3 regions of the Pseudomonas sp. 1928-m genome follow, and region 3 is predicted to be linked to each of the others. Evidence: predicted binding sites of a transcription regulator. Region 3 holds the regulator's gene; each other region holds the start of a gene.

Region 1 (3,869 bases), on a different contig from region 3:
CTATGCGGCGTCTGTATTGGGCTCTGGCTCGAATCCGCAGGGCAGCGGTGTGCTGCTCGGTGATGTGTCGCAGCTGTTCAATCAGGGCAATATCAATTACACGCAGAATGCCCTGGACCTGGCGATCAACGGCAACGGCTTCTTCCAGACCAGTAACAATGGCGAAGTGAGCTACACCCGTGCCGGTTACTTCGGTACCGACCGTGATGGCTTTATGGTGAACAACTTCGGTTATCGCCTGCAGGGCTATGCAGTGGATGCCAATGGCAATTTGCAGAATGGCATCATCAACGATTTGCGTATCGAGACTGCCAGTCAGGAGCCTCGCGCAACCGAGAGTCTTGAACAGGTGTTCAACCTCAACTCGACCAATAGTGTGCCGACTACCGTACCGTTCAATCCGTCGGACCCGACGACCTATAACTCGTCGACCTCAACCAATATTTACGACACCCAGGGTAACTCCCACGTATTTACCCAGTACTTCCTCAAGACGGGTCCCAATACCTGGCAGATGAACGTATTGATCGATGGGCGTAACCCGGATGATCCGACGCTGACCACGCCTTCGTCAGTGGATCTACAGTTCACCACGGCCGGGCAGTTGGATATTCCCGCCTTGATCGCCTCAACGCCGACCGGTTTCACCGTTGACGCCAATGGTCTTATCAATCTGACCACCTGGGTGCCGGCAGCGCCGGACAATTCCATCCCGCCTGTATGGAGTGGCAACGGCGCTACTGCCAGCGCTGCGGGTGTGGCTGTTGATGTGCGCGCCTCAACGCAGTTTGCCAGTAACTTTGCGGTAAACCGGGTCAGCCAGGACGGTTACACCACCGGTCAATTGGCTGGGTTGGAAATCGATGACACCGGGGTGATCTTTGCCCGCTACACCAATGGTCAATCCAAGGTGCAGGGGCAGGTGATTCTGGCCAACTTCGCCAACGTGCAAGGGCTGACGCCGGTGGGCAAGACTGCCTGGGTGCAGTCCTTCCAGTCGGGCGAGCCGGTGGTGGGGACGCCGCGTAGCGGTACCCTGGGCGCCCTGCAGTCTGGTGCGCTGGAGGACTCCAACGTTGAGCTGTCGGATCAGCTGGTCAATCTGATCGTGGCGCAGCGCAACTACCAGGCCAACGCCAAGACCATTGAAACCGAAAGTGCGGTGACCCAGACCATTATCAACCTGCGTTGATAAGTGTTGCCTGCGACAGGCAAGCGCCTGTCGCAGGCGGCAAAAGTACGCCGCGATGATATTTAGAAGGCTCCATGTGGAGCCTTTTTTGTTTTTTAAAACCTATTTAAATCAATAAGTTAAATTGATTTTTCGAGTGATGGCATAGGCATTGCTTTATAGCTTGTATAGAGCAGCGCGGCGGCAAGCCCACTCGGAGAATTACCATGGACAAGATGCTGTACGTTTCCATGACTGGCGCCCACAACAACACCCTGGCCCAGCGTGCCCACGCCAACAACCTGGCAAACATCACCACCAATGGTTTCCGTCGGGATTTCGAACAGGCGCGTTCCATGCCGATCTTTGGTGACAGTTATCCGTCGCGGGTCTACGCCATGAGCGAACGCCCTGGCACTGATTTCACCCCAGGCTCGCTGCAGGAAACCGGTCGTGATCTGGATGTGGCAGTTGGCGGCAAAGGCTGGCTGGCCGTGCAGGCGTCCGATGGCAGCGAAGCCTATGTGCGTACCGCCAGCTTGAACGTCGATGCCCTGGGTGTTTTGCGTACCGGCAATGGCTTGCCGGTGATGGGCAACGCCGGGCCGATTGCGGTACCACCAGAGCAGAAAATCGAAATCGGCAAGGACGGCACCATCAGCATTCGCGCCCTTGGCGAGGCACCTAACGTGCTGGCTGAGGTGGACCGGTTGAAGCTGGTCAACCCGGACCTTAAGCAGATGGAGAAGGGCACCGACGGCCTGATCCGCTTCAAGGGGCAGGGCCCGGTGCTGGCGGATGCCAATATGGAAATCACCTCGGGCTTTCTCGAATCAAGCAACGTCAACGCCGTGGAAGAGATGACCGCGATCCTCTCGCTGTCCCGCCAATTCGAATTGCAAGTGAAGATGATGCGCACCGCCGAAGACAATTCGGCGGCCATGGCGCGCGTCTTGCAGATGACCTAATTATCAGCACGCGGCGTCGTTAAAACGGCGCCCGAGGAGAATCGATATGCTTCCGGCACTGTGGGTCAGCAAGACCGGTCTGTCCGCTCAGGACATGAACCTGACCACCATTTCCAACAACCTGGCCAACGTTTCGACCACGGGCTTCAAACGTGATCGCGCCGAGTTCGAGGATCTGCTGTACCAGATCCGTCGTCAGCCTGGTGGCCAGTCCAGCCAGGACAGCCAGCTGCCGTCCGGTTTGCAACTGGGTACCGGTGTGCGGGTGGTGGGTACGCAGAAGATCTTCACTGCCGGTAGCCTGCAAACCACCGAGCAACCGCTGGATATGGCGATCAACGGCCGGGGTTTCTTCCAGGTGTTGCTGCCTGACGGCACGGTGTCCTATAGCCGCGACGGCAGCTTCCACCTCAATTCCGATGGCCAGGTGGTGACATCCAACGGTTATGCCCTGGAGCCGGCCATCGTGCTGCCCAACGAGGTACGCACCTTTACCGTGGGTGAAGACGGCACCGTGTCGGTTACTACTGCCGGCAACCCGCAGCCACAGATCGTCGGCAACCTGCAGACCGCTGACTTCATCAACCCGGCGGGTCTGGAAGCGATCGGCAACAACCTGTTTCTGGAAACCGCTTCCAGTGGCGCGCCGCAGGTCGGTACGCCTGGCCTGAACGGCCTGGGCACCACGCTGCAGAACACCCTGGAAAACTCCAACGTCAGCGTGGTCGAAGAGTTGGTGAACATGATCACCACTCAGCGCGCCTATGAAATGAACTCCAAGGTCATTTCCACCGCTGACCAGATGCTCGGCTTTATTTCGCAGAATCTTTGATAGGTAGGGCCGGTTAGTCGCGCAGCGTCTGGCCTGGCTTTGGATACAGCAAGGAATAGCTTGAACTGGCACTGGTGGCTCACGTTACACGCCACCCCAGGCAACGCATGAGGTAGTAGATATGAACCGGCTGATAATCATAAGTGCACTGCTTGGCCCCCTGGCTTTGAGTGGCTGCATGGCTCCCGCGCCTAAGCCGGATGACCCCTATTACGCTCCGGTGATGCCGCGTACACCGCTGCCAGCGGCGCAGAATAATGGCTCGATTTACCAGGCCGGTTTCGAGAACGGTCTGTTCGGCGACCGTAAGGCGTATCGCGTGGGTGACATCATCACCATCACCCTGAATGAGCGCACCCAGGCCAGCAAAAATACCAACAGCCAGATCAACAAAGACAGTTCGGCCAACATCGGTGTGCCCAATCTGTTTGGTATGACGGTGTCTCCGCAGAATCCATTGACGGCCATTGGCGGCCTGGGGCGAGTAGCCGAAGGTCTTGGTATGACTGCGGATAACCTGAGTTTGGGCTCAAACTTCGATGCTACGCGCTCTGCTGATGGATCCGGCGCGGCCGGGCAGAGCAATAGCCTGACTGGCTCGATTACCGTGTCAGTCGCCGAGGTGATGCCCAACGGCATTCTGCTGGTGCGTGGGGAAAAATGGATGACCCTGAATACCGGCGATGAGCTGGTACGGATTGCCGGCCTGGTCCGTGCTGATGACATTGCCACTGACAACACGGTTTCCTCGACCCGCATTGCCGATGCGCGCATCACCTACTCGGGCACTGGCGCCTTTGCCGATGCAAGTCAGCCGGGCTGGATGAGCCGTTTCTTTCTTAGCCCAATGTGGCCGTTCTGAGGATGGCCACCATGACCCTTTCCAAATACCTAGTGG
Region 2 (3,869 bases), on a different contig from region 3:
CGAAACCACCCGCTATGCCGACCTGATCCTGCCGCCGACCGGGCCGCTGGAACACGATCACTACGACACCACCTTTAATATGTTCGCGGTGCGCAATGTCACTCGCTTCAATGAGGCGGTGCTGGCCAAGCCGGCCGGCGCGCTGCATGACTGGGAAATCTTTGTCGGCCTGGCCAAAGCTTTTGCCGCCAAGACAGGCGTGGAGCTTAAACCGACCATGGCTCCCGAGCAGATGATCGACATGGGACTGCGCTTTGGCAGCTACGGCGACAAGTCGGAACATAAGCTGTCTTTGGCGGTGCTGCGCGAGCACCCGCATGGCCTCGATCTGGGCGCGCTCAAGCCCAACCTAGTCGGCCGCTTGAAAACCGCTAACAAGCATATTCAGGCGGCGCCAGCGGTGATCATGGCCGACTTGCAGCGCTTTGCTGAACAGCCAGCGGCCAAGGCCGATGAGCTGCTGCTGATCGGTCGACGCCATGTGCGCAGCAATAACTCTTGGATGCACAACTATCACCGCCTAGTTAAAGGCAAGCCGCGTCACCAGTTGCTGATGCACCCGGCGGATCTGAGCCAGCGCGGGTTAACCGATGGCCAACTGGTGCGCGTGCGCTCGCGGGTCGGGGTCATTGAGGTGGAAGTAGCTGCCAGTGAAGACATGATGACCGGCGTGGTCAGCCTGCCGCACGGTTGGGGTCATGCGCGGCCTGGCGTACAAATGAGCATCGCCAGCGAACAACCAGGTGCCAGCGCCAATGACCTGACCGATGAGCGGCAACTCGATGCCCTGTCCGGCAATGCTGCGCTAAATGGGGTGCCGGTGCAGGTTGAAGCCGCTTGAGCAGCTGATATTTGGCATAGGGAAAGTGGCAGGGAAGGCCGAGCATTGCGCTCGGCTTTTCGCTACAATGCCGCCACCGTGCCGACCCGTGAGTCGGGAAGTTAAGTCCTGAGGTGCCCAATGGATATCATCGAAACCATCAAAGAGCAGATCGCTAAAAATACCGTTCTGCTGTACATGAAAGGCTCGCCGAACGCTCCGCAGTGCGGCTTTTCCTCCAAAGCTGCGCAGGTTGTGATGGCCTGTGGCGAGAAATTCGCCTATGTCGACATCCTGCAAAACCCGGAAATCCGCGCCAACCTGCCTAAGTACGCCAACTGGCCGACCTTCCCGCAGCTGTGGGTTGGTGGTGAACTGGTCGGCGGCAGCGACATCCTCGCGGAAATGTTCGATAAGGGTGAGCTGCAGACCCTAATCAAAGACGCCGTGCAGAAAGCCGACGCCTAAGCTAAGCAGGCTGCATAAACAACAAACCCCGCCAAGTGCGGGGTTTGTTGTTTATGGCGCAGTGTTTTGCGCCATAGAACCTGTTTCACGATCTAGCGAGCTAGAGTCCTGCAAGGCGCTACGTTAGTAACAGCCTCTGGCTGGTCAAAGCGGCGAGGAAGCGGAGTGTACTTTTGTACATGAGCATTCCGAGCCTGTTTTTAACGCGGCAGGGCCGACGCGCAGCAGATCGTAAGCAGGTTCTTATTCGTCCATCTGCGACTGCAGGTAGTTCTGCAAGCCCACGGCCTCGATCAGGCTGAGTTGGGTTTCCAGCCAGTCGATGTGGTCTTCTTCAGAGCAGAGGATTTCTTCGAGCAGCTCGCGGCTGGCGTAGTCACCTATGCTTTCGCAGTAGGCAATCGCCGCTTTCAGGTCGATATGCGCTTTGTGTTCGATCTTCAGGTCGCACTCGAGCATTTCCTTGGTGTTTTCACCGATCAGGATCTTGCCGAGGTCTTGCAGGTTGGGCAGGCCTTCGAGGAAGAGGATGCGCTTGATCAGCTTGTCCGCATGCTTCATCTCGTCGATGGACTCGTGATACTCGTGCTCGCCGAGTTTCTTCAGGCCCCAGTCCTCATACATGCGTGCGTGCAGGAAGTACTGGTTGATCGCGACCAGCTCGTTACCGAGGATCTTGTTCAGATGCTGGATGACCTTCTTGTCGCCTTTCATGTCTGCGTCTGCCTTGCAGGGGAGTTAGCATCAAATTCTGGGCCGATGGTTTTCGACTGTCAAACCTAAGTATTTGAATTTAAAGTTAAAATTAATATGAATACGAATGCTTAAGTTCTGCGCTTTGTCGCTAAGGTATTGAATTAAAGCAATAAAAAAACCGGACACGAGGTCCGGTTTTTTTATATCGCTAAATTCAGGCGGCAACAAAGTTCGCCGGGTAGGCCATGGCTGCCTGGCTGTTTTGCACGTCGCTCAGTGTTTCGCGGACCACTTGCTTGGCCAGGCAGGCGCATTTGCCGCATTGGCTGGCAACGCCGAGGGTGGCGCGCACGTCACGGTAGCTGCAGCAGCCTTCGTAGATGGCTTCGCGGATCTGACCGTCAGTAATACCTTCGCAGAGACACACGTACATGGTTAAGGCTCGTGGCAGGGCAGTGGCTAATGCGACGGATACTAATGTTAATGAGAATGCTTGTCAAAACTGTGTGTGGTTGATTACGGATTGCCTGACGGGCGGTGGCGAGGTGGTCGCGGTTGGTGGCGGGTAAGGGGTTACAGCCCATGCTGATTAGCCAACGCCACCCAGCCTGCCACTGAAATTGTCCGCGTGAGCGGCAATTAGGCAAACCCGTTTGCCGCTTGCTTGCCCATAGGCGGAAAGCGCTTGCCGCTTTGCCGCTCTGAGCACTGTATTTATCAATCAAACTATTGATAAATAAGTAAAAAATAATATGGCACAGGCATTGCTTATGGTCTTGCACGGAAAGTAGCAACACCAACCGGCAAAGGTTTCTGACCATGAGCATCAGTTTCGATCGGGCACTCGGCATCCATGAACAAGCACTGGGCTTTCGCGCTCAGCGCGCCGAGGTGTTGGCCAACAACATCGCCAACGCCGACACGCCGCACTACAAGGCGCGTGACCTGCAGTTCGCCACCGTACTGGCCGAGCAAAGCGCTAAAAGCCAGCGCGGCCAGGTGAGCCTGAATCGTACTGACAGCCAGCATATCCCGGCTGATGGCGTGATGGTCGGGGATGCCAGCCTGGCGTACCGCACCCCGTTCCATCCCTCGATTGATCAGAACACCGTTGACCTGCAGATCGAGCAGTCCAATTACGCGGAAAACTCGGTGCAGTTCCAGGCCAGCTTTACCTTTCTCAATAGCAAATTCAAAGGGCTGGTCAGCGCCCTGCGCGGCGATTAATAGGAGCCTGATGCCATGTCACTAGCCAGTGTTTTCAACATCGCCGGAACCGGTATGAGTGCCCAGAGCACTCGCCTGAATACCATTGCCAGCAACATCGCCAACGCCGAGACAGTCTCCTCGAGCATCGATCAGACCTACCGTGCGCGGCATCCGGTGTTCGCCACCATGTTCCAGTCGGCGCAGAACGGCGACCGTGGTTCGCTGTTTGCCGATCAGGACAATGCCGGGGTTGGCGTGCAGGTCTTGGGTGTGGTCGAGGATCAGAGCAGCCTGATGCCGCGCTATGAGCCGAACCATCCTGCAGCCGATGCCGGCGGCTATGTGTATTACCCCAATGTCAATGTGGTGGAAGAGATGGCCGACATGATTTCTGCCAGTCGGGCCTTTCAGACCAACACTGAAATGATGAACACCGCCAAGCAGATGATGCAGCGCGTATTGACCCTCGGTCAGTAAGCCAACGGAAAAGGAGTGCAACCCCATGAGTACTGTTGGCGATGTCAGTGGTTCGGCGCTGGATCAATACCAGATCAAGAACGAGACCAAGACGAATAAGGACCTGGGCAAGAATGAGTTTCTCAACTTGCTGGTTGCCCAGTTGAATAACCAGAACCCGCTGGAGCCGCAAGGCAATGGTGAGTTTATCGCCCAGCTG
Region 3 (3,869 bases):
CAAAGCGCGGCAGCCATTTGGTCAGGTAGGCGAGGATGTCCTGGTACATGTCTTCAACATCGGCCTGGGCCGAGAGGTAGTCGACTACCGGCTGGTCGAGCCCGGAGAAGTCGCGCAAGTCCGGCTTCCAGTACGGGTTGGGCAGGCAGCGAACATCGAATACCAGGTCGGCATCTACTGGCATGCCGCGCTTGAAGCCAAAGGACTCCAGCAGAAACGCAGTGCCAGGCTCGGGCTGATTGAGCAGGCGCAGCTTGAGGCTGTCGCGCAGCTGATACAGATTGAGGTGGGTGGTGTCGATTTTCAGGTCGGCGAGGTCGATGATTGGCCCGAGTAGCAGGCTTTCATCGGCAATGGCTTCGGCCAGCGAACGGCTCTCGTTGGTCAGCGGATGGCGTCGGCGGGTTTCCGAGAAGCGCTTGAGCAGGGTTTCTTCGTCGGCATCCAGGTAGATCACATCGCACTTGATATGCCGCGCGCGAACTTCTTCAAGCAGCTCAGGGAAGCGCTTGAGATGGCTCGGCAGGTTGCGCGCATCAATCGACACTGCGACCTGAGGATGCAGCAGTTCGGTGTGCAGCAGAGCGCGCTCGGCCAGTTCAGGTAGCAGGCCGGCAGGCAGGTTGTCGATGCAGTAGAAGCCATTGTCCTCAAGTACATCGAGGGCGGTGCTCTTCCCGGAGCCGGAGCGACCGCTAACGATGATCAGGCGCATGCTCAGGCTCGGTTGAGTTGGCTTTGTACGTCCACGACCACCTGATACAGGGCTTCGCTGCTCTCGGCCTGGCGCAGGCTGGCGCGTACGTCGCTGCGGTCGAGCATGCTGGCGATCTGCCGGAGCAGTTCCAAGTGAGCGTCGGTGGCAGCTTCGGGCACCAGCAGGACAAACAACAGGTCCACTGGCGCGCCGTCGATGGCGTCGAAGTCTACGGCAGAGTTCAGGCGCAGCAAGGCGCTGATCGGCGCGGTACAACCGGGCAGGCGACAGTGCGGAATGGCAATACCATTACCGAAACCGGTCGAGCCGAGTTTTTCCCGGGCAATCAGGCTTTCGAAGATGTCTTGGCCATCCAGGTCAGGCAGCTCGCGCGCCACCAGGTTGGCAATCTGTTCGAGGACACGTTTTTTGCTGCCGCCCGGCACGTTCACTAAAGAACGGCCGGGGGTCAGGATAGTTTCAAGTCGGATCATAGGAGATAGACGATGTCAGCGGGCCATAGCGCCCTGTTGACGTTCGAGCTGTTTTTCCTTGTGTTTGATGAGTTGTCGGTCGAGTTTATCAGTCAGTAAATCGATGGCTGCATACATGTCTTCATGTTCGGCATTGGCGACGACTTCGCCGCCGGCAATGTGCAGGGTCGCTTCGATTTTCTGTTTGAGCTTCTCGACCTCCATGGTGACTTGCACGTTGGTAATCTTGTCGAAGTGGCGCTCCAATCGGCCGAGTTTTTCGGCGATGTAGTCGCGTAGGGCGTCGGTCACATCCAGCTGGTGTCCACTGATGTTGACTTGCATACCGCTTTCTCCTTGTTGCCGTGTGTAAGAGGCAGGCGAGAGGCCTGCCGCCGGAACACTGTGGCGTGGAAGACTCTACGGAACGAGCCTGGCACGGTCGCTGATTGCTTGTTGGCAGTATGGCTGCTTTTGCGAAAAGGCGAGGCCGGGGGTGTTCGGTATCGAGTGGTCGTCTTCCTTCTTTGTGCCGCCTTAGATCAATCGTTTGCGCTCACTGGAAGGCGCTATTCCGAGGGATTCACGGTACTTGGCGACCGTGCGGCGAGCGACTTGAATGCCCTGTGCTTCCAGTAAACCAGCGATCTTGCTGTCACTCAACGGCTTTTTCGCATTTTCCGCTGCGACCAGTTTTTTGATGATGGCGCGGATCGCGGTGGACGAGCATTCGCCGCCCTCGGAGGTGCTGACGTGGCTGGAGAAGAAGTATTTCAGCTCGTAAATGCCGCGCGGCGTATGCATGAATTTCTGCGTGGTCACACGCGAGATGGTCGACTCGTGCATGCCTACAGCTTCGGCAATGTCGTGCAGTACCAGCGGCTTCATCGCCTCGTCGCCGTAATCGAGGAAGCCGCGTTGATGCTCGACGATCTGTGTGGCGACCTTCATCAGGGTCTCGTTGCGGCTTTGCAGGCTTTTGATAAACCAGCGCGCTTCCTGCAGCTGGTTGCGCATAAAGGTGTTGTCGGCGCTGGAGTCGGCGCGCTTCACAAAACCGGCGTATTGCGCGTTGACCCGCAGGCGCGGCATGGCTTCCTGGTTCAGCTCTACCAGCCAGCGCTCGTTGTGTTTGCGCACGATCACGTCGGGCACCACGTATTCCGGCTCGCTGGATTCAATCTGCGAGCCGGGGCGCGGGTTGAGGCTCTGGATCAGGTCGATAACCTGGCGCAGCTCGTCTTCCTTGAGCTTCATGCGGCGCATCAGCTGGCTATAGTCGCGGCTACCAAGCAGATCCAGGTAGTCGCTGGCCAGGCGCTGGGCCTCGCTCAGCCACGGGGTTTTCGCCGGCAGCTGACGCAGTTGCAGGAGCAGACACTCGCCCAGGTTGCGCGCGGCGATACCGGTAGGCTCGAACTGCTGGATGCGGTGCAACACGGCTTCGACTTCGTCGAGCTCGATGTCCAGTTCCGGGTCGAAGGCTTCGACCACCTCTTCCAGGGTCTCTTCCAGATAGCCCTGCTGATTGATGCAGTCGATCAGGGTGACCGCAATCAGGCGGTCCTTGTCCGACATCGGGGCCAGGTTGAGTTGCCACAGTAGGTGGCTTTGCAGGCTCTCGCCGCTGGAGGTGCGGGTGGTGAAATCCCACTCGTCGTCATCGTTGCTGCTGCTGGGCAGGCTGCTGGCGCTGGTCTGGTAGATGTCTTCCCAAGCGGTATCGACTGGCAGCTCGTTGGGAATGCGCTCGCCCCAATCGCCTTCTTCCAGGTTGTCCACGGTCTGCGTGGCTTCCTGGTAGTTGGTTTCCTGATAGGGCGCTTCGGGCTGTTCGCTGGGGCTGGCGCTTTCTGCGCCATCGGCCATAGGGTCCGAATTGTCGAAATCATCGCCATCTTCCTGGCGTTCGAGCATCGGGTTGGACTCCAAGGCCTCCTGGATCTCTTGTTGCAGATCCAGGGTCGACAGTTGGAGCAGGCGGATGGCCTGTTGCAGCTGCGGTGTCATCGTCAGCTGCTGGCCCATTCTCAGGACTAGCGATGGTTTCATTGCAGACCTTATTTACCGGCGTCTGTGCGCAATCCACTACAGGGCGTTTTTAAAAAGCGCCACTAGGAAGCAAATTATATGCCTGACTTTAAGGGTTTTGCCTAGCCTTGGCTGCAGTCAGCTTGAGAAAAGCTGTGGTTACAGCCGGAACTCATGCCCCAGGTAAACTTCTTTGACTGTCTGGTTGGCCAGAATAGCCTCGGCGTCACCTTCGGCGATCAGTTGACCATCGCTGACGATATAGGCGGTTTCGCAGATATCCAGGGTCTCGCGCACGTTGTGGTCGGTGATTAATACACCAATGCCCTTGGCTTTGAGGTGGTGGATGATCTGCTTGATGTCGCCCACGGAGATCGGGTCGACACCGGCAAAGGGTTCGTCGAGCAGGATGAACTTGGGGTTGGTCGCCAGGGCGCGGGCAATTTCCACGCGGCGGCGCTCACCACCGGACAGGCTCATGCCGAGGTTGTCGCGGATATGGCTGATATGGAACTCCTGCAACAAGCCCTCAAGCTCTTTGCGGCGTGCAGCGCCGTCGAGGTCTTTGCGGGTTTCCAGGATGGCCATGATGTTGTCGGCCACGCTGAGCTTGCGGAAGATCGAGGCTTCCTGTGGCAGGTAGCCGATGCCGGCGCGGGCACGGCCAT

What was found. The regulator sigma-54, encoded in region 3, starts transcription at its own class of promoters, with help from an activator protein. The targets are predictions, from matches to a motif close to ANTGGCATNNANNTTGCTNT.
Region 1: P3C18_RS07905 (flagellar basal body rod protein FlgF) is a predicted target of sigma-54. The motif match lies at 1,331-1,350, and genes of this name have one in related genera.
Region 2: flgB (flagellar basal body rod protein FlgB) is a predicted target of sigma-54. The motif match lies at 2,736-2,755, and genes of this name have one in related genera.

The regions. Positions count from the first base shown of each region.
Region 1 covers NZ_JARIXO010000001.1:1,749,932-1,753,800, forward strand. The annotation lists gene flgE (flagellar hook protein FlgE) at 1-1,192, shown strand, start outside; gene P3C18_RS07905 (flagellar basal body rod protein FlgF) at 1,399-2,139, shown strand; gene flgG (flagellar basal-body rod protein FlgG) at 2,186-2,971, shown strand; gene flgH (flagellar basal body L-ring protein FlgH) at 3,093-3,833, shown strand; gene P3C18_RS07920 (flagellar basal body P-ring protein FlgI) at 3,845-3,869, shown strand, end outside.
Region 2 covers NZ_JARIXO010000001.1:1,745,400-1,749,268, forward strand. The annotation lists gene P3C18_RS07865 (molybdopterin oxidoreductase family protein) at 1-841, shown strand, start outside; gene grxD (Grx4 family monothiol glutaredoxin) at 962-1,288, shown strand; gene bfr (bacterioferritin) at 1,532-2,002, opposite strand; gene P3C18_RS07880 (bacterioferritin-associated ferredoxin) at 2,199-2,417, opposite strand; gene flgB (flagellar basal body rod protein FlgB) at 2,804-3,211, shown strand; gene flgC (flagellar basal body rod protein FlgC) at 3,227-3,670, shown strand; gene flgD (flagellar hook assembly protein FlgD) at 3,696-3,869, shown strand, end outside.
Region 3 covers NZ_JARIXO010000002.1:287,228-291,096, reverse strand. The annotation lists gene rapZ (RNase adapter RapZ) at 1-715, opposite strand, end outside; gene ptsN (PTS IIA-like nitrogen regulatory protein PtsN) at 718-1,191, opposite strand; gene raiA (ribosome-associated translation inhibitor RaiA) at 1,207-1,515, opposite strand; gene P3C18_RS10855 (RNA polymerase factor sigma-54) at 1,708-3,222, opposite strand; gene lptB (LPS export ABC transporter ATP-binding protein) at 3,361-3,869, opposite strand, start outside.